4 regions of the Erwinia sp. TECH1 genome follow, and region 2 is predicted to be linked to each of the others. Evidence: predicted binding sites of a transcription regulator. Region 2 holds the regulator's gene; each other region holds the start of a gene.
What was found. The regulator CRP, encoded in region 2, controls carbon source genes, mostly activating them, when cyclic AMP is high. The targets are predictions, from matches to a motif close to ATGTGANNNNNNTCACAT.

Region 1 (4,192 bases), 4.0 Mb from region 2:
TTTACCGGCCGCCGGGGCGAAGGCTATCCCGTCGAGCGTAAAGAGCCACAGGTACGCAACGCCGGTATCCTCAATCAGGTAAAAAGCGCGGTAATCAAAGATAACTATCTGGATACGCTGCGCGCAATTGACCCGGAACTGGTGAAAACCGCCGTCGGCGGCGAACGCTTCCAGAAATGCCTGTTTGAACAGGGCAAAGATGCAGAAATCATTGCCTGGGTTAAGCAGCTATTACAGAAATAAAAACGTTGGTGGTCGGCTTCGGCTGACCATCTTTTTTTACCCGCCCGGCTCCTGTCGTTTGCAATGCTCTGCTTATCCACACGGCGCATTTTCGCTATAAAAACCCTGCCTTTATCTCATCTTATTAAAAAAACACCCGGATAATATAAATCATGTTATTCATCTTTATTAATGCCGTTAATAATAAATAAATAATTAACGCAGTGCTTACAATAAAGAATGCTTATTGACGTGATCTATATCAACCCTCTGGCATAGCCTTTTCCCATCGCTGCGAACGTTTAATATGCGTTTATTAGCTTCTGGTATTTTAGCTTTATTAAAAACACAGATACTACGGAGATAATTAATGAAGGCTGGATTAATTGGTTTGATGATTGCCGGCGTGCTTACCAGCTCGGCGGCTTTTGCTCAGGAGAGTACTTCCTGCGTTAAAATGACCGAGCAGGAAGTTGCCTCTATGTTCGATCGCTGGAACGATTCGCTAAAAACAGGCGATGCCAACACCGTTTCGCAGAACTATCTGTCAGATGCCGTGCTGCTGCCAACGCTGTCGAACAAAGCTCGCCTGACGGACGAAGAGCGCGTTGATTATTTTAAAAAATTCCTGGCGAAGAAGCCGGTTGGCCATATCGACAGCCGTACCGTTCGCATCGGCTGTAATAAAGCTATCGATACCGGCACCTATACCTTTACCTTTGGCGATGGTTCTAAAGCCGCCGCGCGTTATACCTTTACCTATGCATGGGACGGACAGAAATGGCTTATTTCAAGCCATCATTCCTCCGCCATGCCCGAAGGTTAAGATTGCTGTCTCCACGGTTGAGATCGTGGAGACTTTTGCACCTCCTTCTTATTCCTCCCGCTAAAACTATTCAGGCGCCATAAAACACCGTTCCCGGTGATGGTTACTAAAATCGCCTTTCTGACCATGTAGAAGACGCTGCACTACCAGCCAGCTTTCCTGCCCGGGACTGGTGATAGCGGGCGACGATCGCGTCAATCCGCCGCCGCAGGGCATTGCGCTGTTTGATATCGTGGCGGCGGCAGAGAAAAAGCTGCATGTAGAAGCGGAGGCAAAACGTTACGCTCGCTACAGCGGCCCGCGCTTCGATCACCTCATCGCGCAGCAGATCGACTGGTACAGAGCCTGGCTCTGAATTAAAGTATTTACTCTTCAGGCGTACGGTGCCGGCCCGCTACGGAAGCGCTATCCTTAACGGGCCATGCCGAACCGGCCGAACGTAAATCCTTGTTAAGGAGCAAATATGAAAAAAATAATGCTGCTGCTTGCCGCTCTGGCGGTAACTGGCGCAGCGCAGGCTGCAGACTCAGACGATCCGGCCCAGGGCTATATCGCTAACCTTTGTACGCTGGTGACGCAGGATAAAGCAGCCGACTCGGCGGATGGCTATATCACCAAGCTGAAAGCGCTGCACATGCGCGGCCAGTCGCCTTCCGCGCAGGAAAAACCGGACTTTGACGAAGACGAAGCCCGAACCGTGGTTGCTGCCTGGATGAATCTGAGCGAAGACCAGAAGAAGCAGGCCAGCCAGAATATGGAAGCCTGTCAGAGCGCTACGCTGGACGAGTACCAGAGCCAGGATTAATGGCCTTTCGCCCTGCTGGCTGTGACGCAGTCAGCAGCGGCGGCTTCTTTTTGACTGCGTGGCGTCATCAAAACCGGCGGGCGGCAGAGAACGCAGGCGTAGCAAGCCAAAGCGGTCATTGTCATCAGCAGACCGGAAGCGATTGAAAAGCGAAGAGCGTGTTAGCGAGCTGAAAACGATTGAAACGTGGGATAAGCGAAGACGGGTTTAGCGAGTCGAAAGCGGGATAAGTGAAGAAGCTTTTAGCGAGTCAAAAACGGGATAAGCGAAGAAGGTTTTAGCGAGTCGAAAACGGGATAAGCGAAGAAAATTTTAGCGGGGTAACAGGTGATAACCATCGGTCTTTCCCTGACCGCGGCTATCGAGGGTTTCGGGCCGGAGCCATTAATACATAGCGCCTGGCGGTACGTGTTTAAATGTTTCAACATAGCTACGGAACACGTAATTGATAACTTTTTTCATTTTTTGCACCTGAAATTCAACTTTTATTGATAGAACGCAAAAAAAGTATACAAGAAGCGCACTTTCCAGGCAAATAAATTTGAAGCAGATCACATAATTCGCAAGATTATGCGAAAGCGAACCTAAACAAAAGCTAAACGAGACGGGTAAACCCGGTCTTTTGTCTGCACCTTTACAGGATGCCCAGGTGCTCAACCAGGATACTGGTGCCAATGCCAATCAGCACCACGCCGCCGAAAATCTCCGCCCACTTGCCCATTACCGGGCCAAGAAAACGGCCTAACAGGATGCCCGCCGAAGCCATTACCAGCGTCGAAGCGCCAATCGCCAGCGCGGTCGTCACAATATTCACCTGCAGGAAAGCCAGGCCGACGCCGACGGCCATGGCATCCAGACTGGTCGCGACGGCGGTCATCGCCAGCAGCCAGAATCCGTGACGCTGGGGCGCTTCGCACTCTTCATCCTTTTTACGGAAACCTTCCAGAATCATGCGGCCACCAAGCACCAGCAGCAGCGTAAAAGCGACCCAGTGATCCCATGCCATTACGTAGCGGCTGGCTGCAATGCCTACGCCCCAACCAATCAGTGGCGTCAGCGCTTCAATCGCGCCGAAAATCAGGCCAATGCGCAGCGCTTCTCTCAGACCCGGACGCTGCAGGCTTGCGCCTTTGCCAATCGCGGCGGCAAAAGCATCCATCGACATGCCGAAGGCCAGAATAAGGGTTGCATATAGGTTCATTGTGGTTATACCGGTCTGGCGGTTATCTTCTCGCCCAGACATCAAAAGAACGGTTCTTGTTGAAGAAACAAGCCCCTCAGGCTTAATGTGCGTGCATCCTACCACGCGATTGCGCGTATAAAAAGACAATAAAATCAGTTGTTTAAGTATAGCCTTGGCTATACTTTTTAACGAATGCTAATTTCGCGCAAAAAAGAGGCGCAAAAACACTAAAGGAATTACCGGGTTATGATGAGCGACCTTTCAGCCGGTGGGGAATTACGCGCGATAAAAATCGCCAAAAAGCGCCGAAAAAATTCCCTGCGCGTGCAAGGTTGAACCCGCCAGCCGTTTACCGGAAAATGGCCGTCACTGACCGAGACGGAACCGCTATGAACAATCCTTTTCTGACCTTTTTAATGCCGATGAGCACGCTGATGCTGGGCTTTCTCTCCGCGCTGCTGCTGCCCGCGCCCTGGTTTGGCGTGGAGCTGACGCGCCGCCTGACTACGCTGTTTCATCTCAGCGATGTCGGCCAGCTCTATACGCTGGTGTTCTGCCTGTGGTTTTTACTATTAGGCGCGCTGGAATACTATGTGATTCGCTTTATTTATCTGCGGTTTATCAAGGTATAAACAAACTTTTGCCGGCCCTCCACGCGGGTTCCGGATCAGGTTGACGACGGCGCGGCAGGCTTCGTTTACAGCTTCTGCCAACCGCGCCCGGCTCTATGCCTGCTCCTTTTCAGTGGCCGAAGATCATCAGCAGGCCGCTGGACAGGATAACTAACGCAACAAAGAACAGCACGATAGCAGTGATGGCGTTGTTATATTTCATCTTTCCTCCTCAGAACCACTGGCCGAAACGGCGGATATAAAGGCGCTTCATTCCCTGCGTCACCAGGCAATAACCCAGCAGCGTCGCTACCAGCCACGGGAAGTAAGTCCAGGGCAGCGGCGTCAGCCCAACCGCTTCGCCCAGCGGTGAAAAGGGGATGGCGATCCCCAGCGCCATCACCAGCCCCGTCATCAGCATCACCGGCAGCGCCGCGCGGCTCTGGATAAAAGGGATCTTCTGCGTGCGCAGCATATGCACCACCAGCGTTTGCGACAGCAGACCTTCGACAAACCAGCCTGACTGGAACAGCGCCTGATGCTCC
Region 2 (4,192 bases):
GTGCTGAATACGTACCCTGGTCGCGCTGTAGCCGTTCTGGCTGACAAACATCACCGTCATCAGCAGCCAGTAAGGCTTGGGCAGATTAAACGAGAGCGCCAGGGTGCTGGCGAAAGCGAGCATAACCGCAAACCTGGCGGCGGTGCGCAGCGCGGCGGATTTCAGCGACAGATAGCTTCTGATGGCAGATAGCAGCGGCAGTCGTTTCTGACGATCCGCCATCAGATCGCGCTGGTAAAGCGGACGCTGGGTACGCAGCACGCGGGCGATACGGCTGAAATGCCAGGCGCAAAAGTTGCCGACCGGGTTGGCGGGATGCTGGCGGGCAATTTTTTCCAGCGCCTGCAGCTGTTTATCCATGCTGAAACGTGTCGGCAGACGGTGATAGAGAATATCGTCCGCCAGCTCGCGCAGCCTGGCCGCAATGGTCTGCGCGTTCCAGCGGATCACCGCCTCGGCATGGCTCTGCTCCACCAGTTTCTGCACCTCTTCCGGCTGATGCAGGCTGACAGCGATATGCTCCTGCAAATCCAGCGCAACCTGAAAAGCGCGGGTCAACCGCTTATGGTGATTATCGTTGCTGGCGGCCAGCATGTGCATTTGCTGATAGCAGGTATTGATAAGGTCGACCGCTTTTTGCTGGCGAGCCAGCAGCGGCGGCAGCGTTTTTTCCGGGTCGGCAAGCTGCGTCAGCAGGCTGTATTTGGCCTCGCAGTAGCCGGCCAGCTCGCGATAAAGCAGGCTGAGCGTTTCCCGCATCGGCTGCTCTTTCCACAGCCAGAACCAGAACCAGTTAAAGAGGCCGTACCAGACCGTGCCCAGGATATAAAGCGACGGCGGCTGCCAGATGGGCATCCGACCGGCCAGGCTCAGGGTAAAGATGCCGGCAATCAGCGCGCCGGGCAGCAGTCTGCCATGCAGCGGGCTGATTTCGCCGGTCACGCCCAGCAGCATGGCCATGGAAAACAGGATAATGGGCAGGGGAACGGCATAGTCGCCAAGATACTGCACCAGAAAGCTGCTGAAGGCGAAAAGGCCGCCGCCGATCAGCAGACGTTTAAAGAAGCGTTTATGGGGCGTATCCAGACCGGCGATATTGCAGCAGGCCGGCACCAGCGAGAACAGCAGGCCGTTTTGCAAATTGCCCAGCAGCCAGCCGACGGCGACGGGCAGGCAAAGCACCAGCGTCTGCCGCAGGGCGTAGTTAACTTCGGGATGGTAGATGAGTCGGCGCCACATTGCTTTGTACCCGCTGAAAAGGCGCAACGAAGGCATTGCGCCATGCAATCAGAGCGGTTTAGCGTGTACCGTAGACCACGATGGTTTTACCGTGTGCGGAGATCAGATTCTGATCTTCCAGCATCTTCAGAATACGGCCGACGGTTTCGCGCGAGCAGCCGACGATCTGGCCAATCTCCTGGCGGGTAATTTTGATCTGCATCCCATCCGGGTGGGTCATAGCGTCCGGCTGTTTGGCCAGATTCAATAGCGTTTGCGCGATGCGACCTGTCACATCGAGGAAAGCTAAATTGCCCACTTTCTCGGAGGTAACCTGCAGGCGGCGCGCCATCTGTGAAGAGAGACGCATCAGAATATCCGGGTTGACCTGGATCAGCTGGCGAAACTTCTTATAGGAGATTTCCGCCACTTCACAGGCCGTTTTTGCCCGCACCCATGCGCTGCGCTCCTGGCCTTCTTCAAACAGGCCAAGCTCGCCGATAAAATCGCCCTGGTTAAGGTAAGACAGGATCATCTCTTTACCTTCTTCATCCTTGATGAGCACCGCTACCGCGCCTTTGACGATGTAGTAAAGGGTTTCTGCTTTCTCACCCTGGTGGATCAGCGTGCTTTTGGATGGATACTTATGAATATGGCAATGTGACAGGAACCATTCAAGTGTCGGGTCTGTTTGCGGTTTGCCGAGAACCATTCGCTGTTATCCTCTGTTGTTATCGTGCCTAAATACAGGGGCAGAGTTCCCTGACAGGCGTTGAAATAGTCAAGCGCTTCCCATGCAGGAAAGTTATTCGGCTCTCTGTTGAGTGCCGGGCTCGTTATGTCGTCCCGTTTCGTCTGGTCTGTAGAGTACTGACGAAATACAGCCTTGTTTGTAGCACAGCTTTGCATGGGTGTCTTCTGTTGTCTCGCTTCAGCATAGCGGGAAATCTGCCGCGCTGCTGTTTTAGTTGCCTTAAGCCGACCGCGGCTTAACTAAATGAATTAGAGGAGTTTGTTATGCAAGCGAGCGTCAAATGGGTGGAAGGGCTGACCTTTTTGGGAGGATCCTCATCGGGCCATCAGATCGTGATGGACGGCAACGCGGGCGATAAAGCGCCCAGCCCGATGGAAATGCTGCTGATGGCGGCAGGCGGCTGTAGCGCGGCGGAAGTGGTTGCCATTCTGCAAAAAGGGCGTTTCACGGTAGACAACTGCGAGGTGAAGCTGACGTCAACCCGGCGCGAGAAGCCGCCGCGCCTGTTTACCCGCATCAACCTGCATTTTATTGTCAGCGGCAGCGGGCTGACGGATAAGGCGCTGGCGCGCGCGGTCAGCCTTGCGGTCGGGAAATATTGCCCGGTCGCGCTGATGCTGGGTAAGGGCGTGACCCTTACCCATAGCCATGAGATGGGCGTTACTTGATAGCTTTGCCTTCCATCAGGCGCTTGACCAGCGGCCCCATAATCAGCTCCATCGCCAGGCCCATTTTGCCGCCCGGCACCACCAGCGTGTTGATATGGGAGATAAAAGAGCCTTGCAGCATCGCCAGCAGATAGGGGAAGTCAATCTGTTCCAGCGCCTGGAAATGGATAACCACGAAGCTCTCGTCGAGCGAAGGAATGCCGCGCGCGGCAAAAGGGTTGGACGTATCCACGGTAGGGACACGCTGAAAGTTAATATGGGTGCGGGAAAATTGTGGCGTAATGAAGTTAATATAATCGTCCATTGAGCGCACCACGGAATCCATCACCGCCTCGCGTGAATGACCGCGTTCGCTGGTATCGCGGATCATTTTTTGGATCCACTCCAGGTTGACGATAGGCACCACGCCCACCAGCAGATCGACATGCTGCGAGACATTGTTCTGCGGCGTCACCACGCCGCCGTGCAGCCCTTCGTAAAACAGCACGTCGGTGGGTTCCGGCAGCGGCTGCCACGGCGTAAAAGTGCCGGGCACCTGGTTCCAGGGCACCGCTTCGTCATAGGTGTGCAGATATTTTCTGGACTGGCCGCTGCCGCTGCGGCCATATTCCGCGAAGGTTTGCTCCAGCAGCGAAAAATCGTTGGCCTCCGGGCCGAAATAGCTGATATGGCGGCCCATATCACGCGCTTTGCGGATCGCCATATCCATTTCGGGACGGGTATAGCGATGGAAGCTGTCGCCTTCCACTTCCGCCGCGTGCAGGTTCAGCTGCTGAAAAATTTTGCGGAAGGCCAGGCTGGTGGTGGTGGTGCCCGCGCCGCTGGAACCGGTCACGGCAATCACTGGATGTATGGCGGACATAAACGAGTTTCCTGTGAACGTTATTCCGCCATTGTTATCACGTTTTGCTATAGCCTGTCATCTTCTGCCCAGGGGTGAGCGCGCGGCAGAGGTTATGCAATAAAGCCAAGCGCGAACAGCGGTTTAGCTGTCAGGGAAACGAGATCGCCGTCTTCCGACTAGCTAAGCGGTAAGAAGAACACGGCGTCGCCGATAGGCTTTTGCCCCCTCAGCGGGAGGCGTTAACGGATCTGGCCTTTAGGCATGATATTGACCGTCTCGTGCAGCTCTGACCAGACCAGCACCGCCTCGCCGTTTGTCAGCTGACGACGAACGTCATTGACTTTTTGCTCCAGCGAGCGCTCCTGCTCGCCATAGTCGGTGCCTTCCCGCAGCACGAAGGCTTCAATCAGGTTAGCGAGCGTGTCCGGGTCCAGTTCTTTCCAGGGAATAATCATCGTTGTCCAGCCAGGTTGAAAGCCATTGCGGTATACGCTGCTCCAGCCACATTTGCGGCCTGCGCAGCGTTCCCCCCACGAATCCCACATGTCCGCCGTGCTGCGTCAGCTGATACGTTACGCAATCGGGCAGCCTGTCGGTTGCAGGAATGACCTCGTCGGTCATAAAGGGATCGTCTTTAGCATGAATAATCAGCAGAGGTTTACGCACGCCGGAAAGCAGCGGCAGCGCGCTACAGCGGCGATAGTAATC
Region 3 (4,192 bases), 2.3 Mb from region 2:
CGGCTCTTCGGACGCCGCTACCGTGCTGGTGGCGCTGAATCATTACTGGCGAACCGGCTTCAGTTTTGCCGAGCTGGCGGCGCTGGGCCTGCGGCTGGGCGCGGACGTGCCGGTCTTTGTGCATGGCTTTGCCGCCTTTGCTGAAGGCGTTGGCGAAACGCTGACGCCGGTTAACCCGGCAGAAAAATGGTATCTGGTGATCCACCCTGGCGTTCACATCTCGACGCCGGTGGTGTTTAACGATCCTGAACTGATCCGCAACACGCCGGTAAGGGAAATCAGCCAGTTATTAGCGGATAATTACCGCAATGATTGTGAGCCAGTAGTAAGAAAACGTTTTCGCGAGGTTGAACAGCTTGTTTCCTGGCTGCTAGAATACGCGCCGTCGCGCCTGACCGGAACCGGCGCTTGCGTGTTCGCTGAATTTGACACCGAGCCCGCTGCCCGTCAGGTGGCTGAGCTTGCTTTGAAAAAGTGGCAGGGCTTTGTTGCGCGAGGCGTTAACGTCTCGCCGCTGCACCGCTACCTTTCCGAGCAATAAGAGCCGCGGCGACCGCTTCACCCTGTTCCTGAAGCGGCGCGGCGCTCGATTACACCCGTATGGACCCGTCAGCGGTATACCGCCCAGTGCCGCTGACGCAGATGTTCATTCTCTGGACGCAAAGCCTGAGGTTCTTCTCGTGCCTGATATGAAGCTTTTTGCTGGTAACGCCACCCCGGAACTAGCACAACGTATTGCCAACCGCCTTTACACTAGCCTGGGCGACGCCGCCGTCGGTCGTTTCAGTGATGGTGAAGTGAGCGTACAAATCAATGAAAATGTACGCGGTGGTGATATTTTCATCATCCAGTCCACCTGTGCACCTACCAACGATAACCTGATGGAACTGGTTGTTATGGTGGATGCCCTGCGCCGCGCTTCCGCTGGTCGTATTACCGCTGTTATCCCCTACTTTGGCTATGCCCGTCAGGACCGTCGCGTGCGTTCTGCTCGTGTGCCTATCACGGCTAAAGTAGTCGCGGATTTCCTTTCCAGCGTCGGCGTTGACCGCGTTCTGACTGTGGATCTGCATGCTGAACAGATTCAGGGCTTCTTTGACGTCCCGGTTGATAACGTTTTCGGCAGCCCAATCCTGCTGGAAGACATGCTGCAGATCGGTCTGGAAAACCCTATTGTGGTTTCGCCGGACATCGGCGGCGTGGTGCGCGCCCGCGCAATCGCCAAGCTGCTGAACGATACCGATATGGCTATCATCGATAAGCGTCGTCCGCGCGCCAACGTTTCGCAGGTGATGCACATCATCGGTGACGTGGCAGGCCGCGACTGCGTGCTGGTTGATGACATGATTGATACCGGCGGCACGCTGTGTAAAGCCGCCGAGGCGCTGAAGGAGCGTGGCGCGAAGCGTGTCTTCGCTTACGCCACTCACCCTATTTTCTCCGGCAATGCCGTTGAAAACCTGCGTCATTCCGTAATTGACGAAGTGGTGGTTTGCGACACCATTCCGCTGCCGGAAGAGATCAAAGCCCTGCCGAACGTGCGTACGCTAACGCTCTCCGGCATGCTGGCGGAGGCTATTCGCCGTATCAGCAACGAAGAGTCTATCTCTGCGATGTTTGAGCACTAATCGGATAGCTGCGGCTAAACGAAAAGCGGGACAGATTATCTGTCCCGCTTTTTTTATGGCGTAGCCGGCTATCAGTGATGGCCGTGTCCCGAAGCGCGACGGCAGCGCTTGTCGCCATAGTGGCGCACCCAGTAGTAATGATCGGTGATTTTTTCGCGGCCGCTAAGGCGGGCGCCGACCAACCACATCAGCGCGCCGATAAAGATGGCGAAAATAGAGCCGTTAACCAGCATTTGCGGCAGCTGTAGCTGCGGCAGTTGATTCAGTACGGCATAGCCTATGCCGGTTACCATGACGGCCAGGCCGATCACCATCAGGGCGTTGCCGGTTAAATTAGCGTGTCTGCGTTTCATTTGTCACCTCCAGATGCCAGTGCATTCCTGTGCGGTTAGTGCCATAAGTTTATGCAATGGCTGGCGGATGCGTTGCGGGCCAGATCACATTTGTTGCTAAAAGTTTGACAAAACTTTACGCGCACTTCGCTGATTTTTCTATAGAAAACGCATTATCACCCTGATCAACTATTGTGATATAGCGCGCACTTTTGAGTTCTGTCGCCGCTCTTAGTACACTAGCGCCCTTCCCTGATGCAGCCTTTTAGGAAAACAGACAAGTGAGCAGCATTAAACTGATTGTCGGCCTTGCCAATCCCGGTGCGGAATATGCCGCCACGCGCCATAACGCGGGCGCCTGGTATGTGGATTTACTGGCTCAACGACACAATCAGTCGTTAAAAGAAGAGAGTAAGTTTTACGGCTACACGGCCCGGCTCAATATCGGTGGCGAAGACGTCAGGCTGCTGGTGCCGACGACCTTTATGAACCTGAGCGGCAAGGCCGTTGCGGCAATGGCCACCTTCTACCGTATCGCGCCGGAAGAGATCCTGGTAGCGCATGACGAGCTGGATTTGCCGCCGGGCGTGGCAAAATTCAAACAGGGCGGCGGCCACGGCGGCCATAACGGCCTGAAAGATATTATCAGCAGGCTGGGCAATAACCTGAACTTCCACCGTCTGCGCATCGGTATCGGCCATCCGGGCGATCGCAACAAGGTCGTGGGTTTTGTCTTGGGCAAGCCGCAGGCGGCGGAACAGACGCTGATCGACAACGCCATTGACGAAGCGGCGCGCTGCACCGAGGTGTGGCTGAAGGAAGACAGGCTAAAGGCGATGAACCGGCTGCACAGTTTTAAAGGTTAAGCCAATTAAGGCTGGCTGATTGCTGATAAAAGCGCTCAACCAGCCGTCTGGATTAAGCAAAGAGCTTAAGCAGCTCTACACCAGTCAGAACAAATACGGCCAGGCAGAGTAGCGCCCAAATAACCGAAAACCATGAGAAATCCATCCATTCCATTAACTTCCATGGGCTGGCAAAGATTCGGCTCATTACTCTGCCGGGGCGGCGTATAAAAGGGATGCCTTGTGGCCATGCCGCCCAAAACACCATCGACAACACCAGTATCGCAAGCAGCATAACCAGCGCAACGCCGCCATGACCGGAAGGCGGCATAGTAACGATGGCGGCAAAAAACAGTCCGCCAAAAAATAGCTGGATCGCCATCAGCGAGAAAATAAATTCGGTAAAGAGAAACCACTTCACCCATTGCGGCCTGCTTTGAAGGCCCAGCATGACGGCGTCGTTGATATACAGGTAAAACATCACTGTCAGAACAGCGATAGCGCTAACGGTCGTATTGATGCCCGACAGAGGGATAACCGCATTAAAGACCAACGCCCAGAATACCAGCAAAAAAATCCCCTGCCAGCTGAGCGCCGCGCGAGGTTGACTCAGGAACCGCAGCACAGGCTGATTTAGCCGTGGAACAATTTCAGGAAAATAATACCCCAACCTGTTTGCCTGTTGTGCAAGGAGCGTGAGCAGACCCGGTATCAGGCGTATCCAGAAAGGCACCTTTTCGCTATCGCTCTTTAGCAGGCGAATCGCTGCCCTGTTGAGCATCGTGCCGTGCTTCTCTTCTGCCTCCATCTCTTTCCATGCCCGGTTCACTTCAGTTTCGCGTAGTTGTTCATGCAGCGCCTCCTGAATGTGATACGGAATAATATGGCTGTAGTCGTACTCGTCCATTCCCCATCCCAACAGGCCGCTGACGCGTTCAAGCAGGCCTTCGGTCAAACCGGGACTCTCTGCCAGCGCAGCCGCAAGCTGTCGATGGAAAAGCTGTTGCTGCTGCAGGCTCCCCGCTTTGAACACGCTCTCTGACAGGCGATTCATCATAATAATGCCTGTCATTTCTGTGTTTACCAGCTGATACGCCAGTTTATGCAGCTCCTTTTCGCTGTACAGCAAATCTGCTTCAGGAGGGACGGCTGTTTCTCCAACGGTAAAGCCGTTGGCGACTTCACCCTGTTGGATCAGAGGTTCAGGTTCGTGCTTCTCCTGTATCGGCGGTAAAATATCGGCAGTGCTGTCCTCGTGATCAACGATAATGTTAGCCTGCGCCCGTCGCTTTGCCTCATCGAATGCTTCACGCAGCTGCTGATAGCCTGCCGGATCGCTATCCGGTCGATGTTTTTTTAACTGGCGGGCATACGCACGGCGGATTTC
Region 4 (4,192 bases), 3.9 Mb from region 2:
CTGTAGGCCTGAAGCTTACTGACAGGTAAAGATTTTTCCATCTACTTCTTCCTTTCGGCCTGAACGGCGTGATAAAGCGGCGCAGGCGGTAAAAACAGTTCGGTCAGCAGCAGCGGCTTGCCGGAAAGGCGCAGCAGCGAGCGGCGACCCCACAGGTCGTGGCTGCGTCCCGGTTCGATAAAATCGCGGCTGAGCGTCGACGAGGCGAAAAGATAGCGCCCCAGCGGCTGGCTGCCAAGCTGTTGCAGCTTCTGCTCCGGCCCTTGTAGCGTGGATTCCGGCAGGATGGTGCGGGCCGCCAGCCAGGCTTCGCCATCGCCGCACAGCAGGATTTCCCGCAGCCAGTAGCGCGGCTCTTCAGGCAGCAGCAGCGCATCCGCGCCGGCCTCTTCCGCCCCGATAAAGCCCTCGCGCAGGATCTCAACGGTAACTTTTTCGCAGTGGCGTTCAAAGCGGCGGGTCATGGAATCTTCTTCCATCAGCCAGTCAAGCAGCGACGGCGTCAGCTGGGGCGAAGAGAGTGGAAGCCATTCGATAGCGTGCAGCTGCGTCAGCGCGCGGTTGGTCATTGCGCTTCTCCGGACAGTAAAATGGGGCTAGCGTAGCACAAGGCAAAAGGCGTTAAACAGAATTTTAACAGGATAGCGAAGCGGAAAGCCGCCCCGGTAGGACGGCCTCCTGGCTTACTTGCCTGCTGCGTTAACGATCACCGTGATGGAATTATGGGACAGCTCCCACTTCCCTTTTCCGGATGACCACAGCGCACCAGAAACAACGAGCACGATACAAAGATACCGTTTCATTGTGCGGCCCTGCTAAAGGCCGCTTCGCAATGCCACCACCGGAGATGTAACTGCGAATGCAAGCACTTGGGAGTACTTGCGTTTACGGCCGTTGGAAATCCTTTTCCCAATCCGGTGCCCGCTTGCTTAAGACGGCGAAAAGGCCCGCCCGCATTGTACGCTAAACAAGCAGTTTGTACACTTGACAGACATTCTTCAAAAGGACATTCTATGCGTACTTGGGAGTGCTTGCGTTAAATCAGCAATCAACCTGCTGGCAAGGCCGCTTACCTGACCAGCGCAAAAAAACCGCCGTTAAAGGCGGTTTTTTTGTTTCTGCCCTTGGGCGAAAAGCTGCCGCTTCGTCAGCCCACAAAGCGTCTTCCTGCCTATTCGCGTTTCAGGCGGTTGCTGTTCGCCAGCCACAGCGTCACCACCAGGATCAGGATCGCGACAGAATAGGCCAGCGTGTCGAGCGGATTCTTATGATCGACGATGATCAGGCGGATAATAGCCGTGATGCCGATATACACAAAGTAGCGCAGCGGGAAGTGGTAGCCGGACTGGAAGTACTTCACAATCAGCGCAATAAATTCAAAGTACAGAAAGTAGATCACAATCCCTTCGATCAGCAGATACGAAGAGGTCTGCTCGCCGGTATTCAGCAGCACGTTGGCCAGATGAAACGTCTCTTTTCCTAAAAAAACGGCCAGAATACCGGCCAGTGAAATCAGGCCTACGTTCAGCACCATCTGTAAAAACCAGGCAATACGCGTGGCGTTAATCATTATCATCCTCTGCAAATACGATTTCCCGTCAGATCATCCTGACCGCCACAATATGCTTTAGTGTGAGCTGCTTCACAAGTTTTCCGCAGGCCAGCCGCCCGCAACAGGCATAAAAAAAGGGGCGAAAATTCGCCCCTTGCTGTGCACCCTAGCGGAAGTCTTTGTCCCGATCGGTGGTCATATCGTAAAGCTGATACTTGCGGCCCAGCATCTGGCCGCCGTCGCGCGTCAGCGGCGTCCAGTTGACCTGCGCGCGTCCACGCGTCGGCGAAGCGGTAAACAGATCCATCGGAATAGAAATGTAGAAGCCTTTGGTGAAGTCGCCTTCGCCATACTCCTCCGCCGAAACGTTGGTTTTGGTGGCGTAAGCGCCGACGATCACGCCACTGTCGAACTGACGGGAAACGTCCAGCGTCGCCCCTTTGTCCTCGGCCAGATACTGACCCACGCTCGCCTTCACCAGCACCTGATGGTTAAAGAAGGAGGGACGCCAGTAGGCGGTCAGATTACCGACTTTCGCATTGTAGTCGGTGAACTGCATCATGTTGTCCCAGTCGCGCTGCTTGACGTAGTTAGCGTCAACGCCGAACGCCCAGTCGGAATCAAGCGGACGATAAAGGAGTTCGCCGCCCACGCCGCCATACATCGTTTCCAGATAGCCGCCGTAAACCTGCCCGTAAAAGCCGTTGCCCAGGGAGTGCATATAGTTGGCTTGCAGGTTATTTACGTAGACGTTGTTGTCAACATAGTCGCGGATATGGGTACGGACGCGCGGCAGCGAGGAATCGGCCGGCGCGCCGTTATAGGTGAACTTATCGTAATTGTTCGCCAGGTTGCCGAAGACGCTGCCGTCCACCAGCAAATGATCGGTCAGCCAGTAGTTGGCGCTGGCCATCACGCCGACCTGGTACAGATAGAAGCTTTCCGGCCCGCCGACGGACTGGTTCAGCACCGGTGACAGGCTGGCGTTAAAGCGATCCGCGTCGATGTAATAGCCCTGCTCGGTATGGCCAGGATCGGACGGGTTAACCCGCTTCTGATCCAGCATTTTTTCTTTGCCGAGCGGATAGCCTTCCAGCTGCTGACGCAGGCTGTCGGTGCTGGTTTCCGTAGTGACCTGCGGCATATTGTTGCGCGTTTCGGTCACGTTCAGTTTTTCGATGTTCTGCGGCAGCGCATTCATCATGATCACATTGGCGCGATCGATCCCTTCCTGGGTATTGCGATATTTTACCTGCTGACCGGAAACATAAAGCGTGTCGCCCTTCACCTGAATTCTTGGCCCCACCAGGCCCGCATTATATTTCAGGTCGGTCAGCTGGTTCGCCACCACCGTCGGCTCGAGGAATTCGCCCTGCGGCTGTGGATTATAAGCTGGCTTAGGCGCATCCACCGAGGCGGTATGCAGATCGTTGAAGTTGGTGCGCAGCGTAAAGCCCGCCATCAGCGTGTTGCCACGCTCGTAGCTGACGTTAACGTCGGCCCAGTCGGTGATGCGATAAATAGCCCCAACGTTGACTTTACTTTTCTGCTCCAGGCGACCGGCAAAATCATCCTGATAGTCGTTGCCTTCGTATTCCACCTTCAGACGCAGCGGCTGCCATGGCGTCTGGTATTCAATGCCGCCGAAAATAGCCGCCGGGCCTTTAAACAGATCTTTGTCGCTGACCGAACCGGCGGTGCCGTTGGTGTTGGAGCGGTAGCAATAGCTGCTGTCCGCCTCGCAGAACGGGTTTTTGACCGTGCCGCTGTTGCCGAGATAGCCGAAGCCCAGCCCGACGGTGAAGTCAAACGGCCCCCAGGCTTTGCTGGCAACCATATATTCGCTGTCGAACAGTCCTGTACCGCCCAGGTCGCGCGCGCCGACGGAGACTTCCGGCAACCAGTAGCCTTCCTGCCACAGTCGCGCTTTAAGATCGAACGCCTTGTCTTTATAGGACTGGCTGCCGCTGAAGCTTTCCACGGCGCTGTAGCGACGGGTTTTCACGTCGGTATAGCGGATGGTGGCTTCCAGCCACGGGAAAAGCTGCACCGAGGAGGAATAGAAGCGGTACTGATCGTTATAGCGGTAGTTCAGGCTGAATTCGCCATCTTTCGCCATACGCGCCGTCGGCACCTGCAGCAGGCCCACGCCGCCAAAGTCGGACTGCGATGGCCCGACAGGATCCGCAGCCTGAGCCTGGCAAGCGCAGGCCACGGACATCGCCAGCAGGCTGAGAAGGTAAGTTTTTTTCATCAGTCAGGGATCCGGTGCGTCAAAACAGAAATAATTTGCTGGTTAAGATCCGGGCCGTCAGGCAGCGACCAGGCAGAAAAGCCAACGTAAATGATGCTGCCCGCGTCGGGTTCAACATCGCGGCGATTCCAGTAGGCGACCGGCACCTGCTCGGTTTTGCCGGTAGGCGCGATCAGCGTGACGAAATTGCGCTCGCCGCCGTCCAGACGCTCGTGGTCAGCCAGATAGTCAACCACGCTGCGGCCCGCCACCCAGGTTGTTTTGCCGCTGTTATTCGCCAGACCGGCGATCGTCAGGCTGCCGGGTTTTTGCAGCGTATAGACGCTGTATTCACCCTCCAGCCGACGGTTCTCTTCAGGGCGCAGGCGCACCCAGTCCGGATCGAG

Region 1: a site for CRP is predicted at 2,393-2,410, ahead of azuC (stress response protein AzuC). Genes of this name have one in related genera too.
Region 3: a site for CRP is predicted at 2,054-2,071, ahead of pth (aminoacyl-tRNA hydrolase). Genes of this name have one in related genera too.
Region 4: a site for CRP is predicted at 1,631-1,648, ahead of psiE (phosphate-starvation-inducible protein PsiE). Genes of this name have one in related genera too.

The regions. Positions count from the first base shown of each region.
Region 1 covers NZ_JBSRZK010000001.1:381,186-385,377, reverse strand. Annotated here, with positions in the region: gene ACVWZ0_RS01680 (RpiB/LacA/LacB family sugar-phosphate isomerase) at 1-243, shown strand, start outside; gene ACVWZ0_RS01675 (SgcJ/EcaC family oxidoreductase) at 593-1,048, shown strand; gene ACVWZ0_RS01670 (hypothetical protein) at 1,221-1,403, shown strand; gene ACVWZ0_RS01665 (hypothetical protein) at 1,512-1,853, shown strand; gene azuC (stress response protein AzuC) at 2,238-2,315, opposite strand; gene mntP (manganese efflux pump MntP) at 2,488-3,054, opposite strand; gene ACVWZ0_RS01650 (DUF1158 family protein) at 3,426-3,668, shown strand; gene mgtA (magnesium-translocating P-type ATPase) at 3,880-4,192, opposite strand, start outside.
Region 2 covers NZ_JBSRZK010000001.1:4,365,276-4,369,467, reverse strand. Annotated here, with positions in the region: gene ACVWZ0_RS20595 (YccS/YhfK family putative transporter) at 1-1,239, opposite strand, end outside; gene crp (cAMP-activated global transcriptional regulator CRP) at 1,298-1,930, opposite strand; gene ACVWZ0_RS20585 (OsmC family protein) at 2,236-2,640, shown strand; gene ACVWZ0_RS20580 (phosphoribulokinase) at 2,633-3,502, opposite strand; gene ACVWZ0_RS20575 (YheU family protein) at 3,724-3,939, opposite strand; gene ACVWZ0_RS20570 (hydrolase) at 3,896-4,192, opposite strand, start outside.
Region 3 covers NZ_JBSRZK010000001.1:2,020,710-2,024,901, reverse strand. Annotated here, with positions in the region: gene ispE (4-(cytidine 5'-diphospho)-2-C-methyl-D-erythritol kinase) at 1-541, shown strand, start outside; gene prs (ribose-phosphate diphosphokinase) at 681-1,628, shown strand; gene ychH (stress-induced protein YchH) at 1,700-1,981, opposite strand; gene pth (aminoacyl-tRNA hydrolase) at 2,242-2,826, shown strand; gene ACVWZ0_RS09515 (J domain-containing protein) at 2,879-4,192, opposite strand, start outside.
Region 4 covers NZ_JBSRZK010000001.1:491,768-495,959, reverse strand. Annotated here, with positions in the region: gene ubiA (4-hydroxybenzoate octaprenyltransferase) at 1-41, opposite strand, end outside; gene ubiC (chorismate lyase) at 42-569, opposite strand; gene psiE (phosphate-starvation-inducible protein PsiE) at 1,172-1,570, opposite strand; gene ACVWZ0_RS02160 (YjbH domain-containing protein) at 1,719-3,806, opposite strand; gene ACVWZ0_RS02155 (capsule biosynthesis GfcC D2 domain-containing protein) at 3,806-4,192, opposite strand, start outside.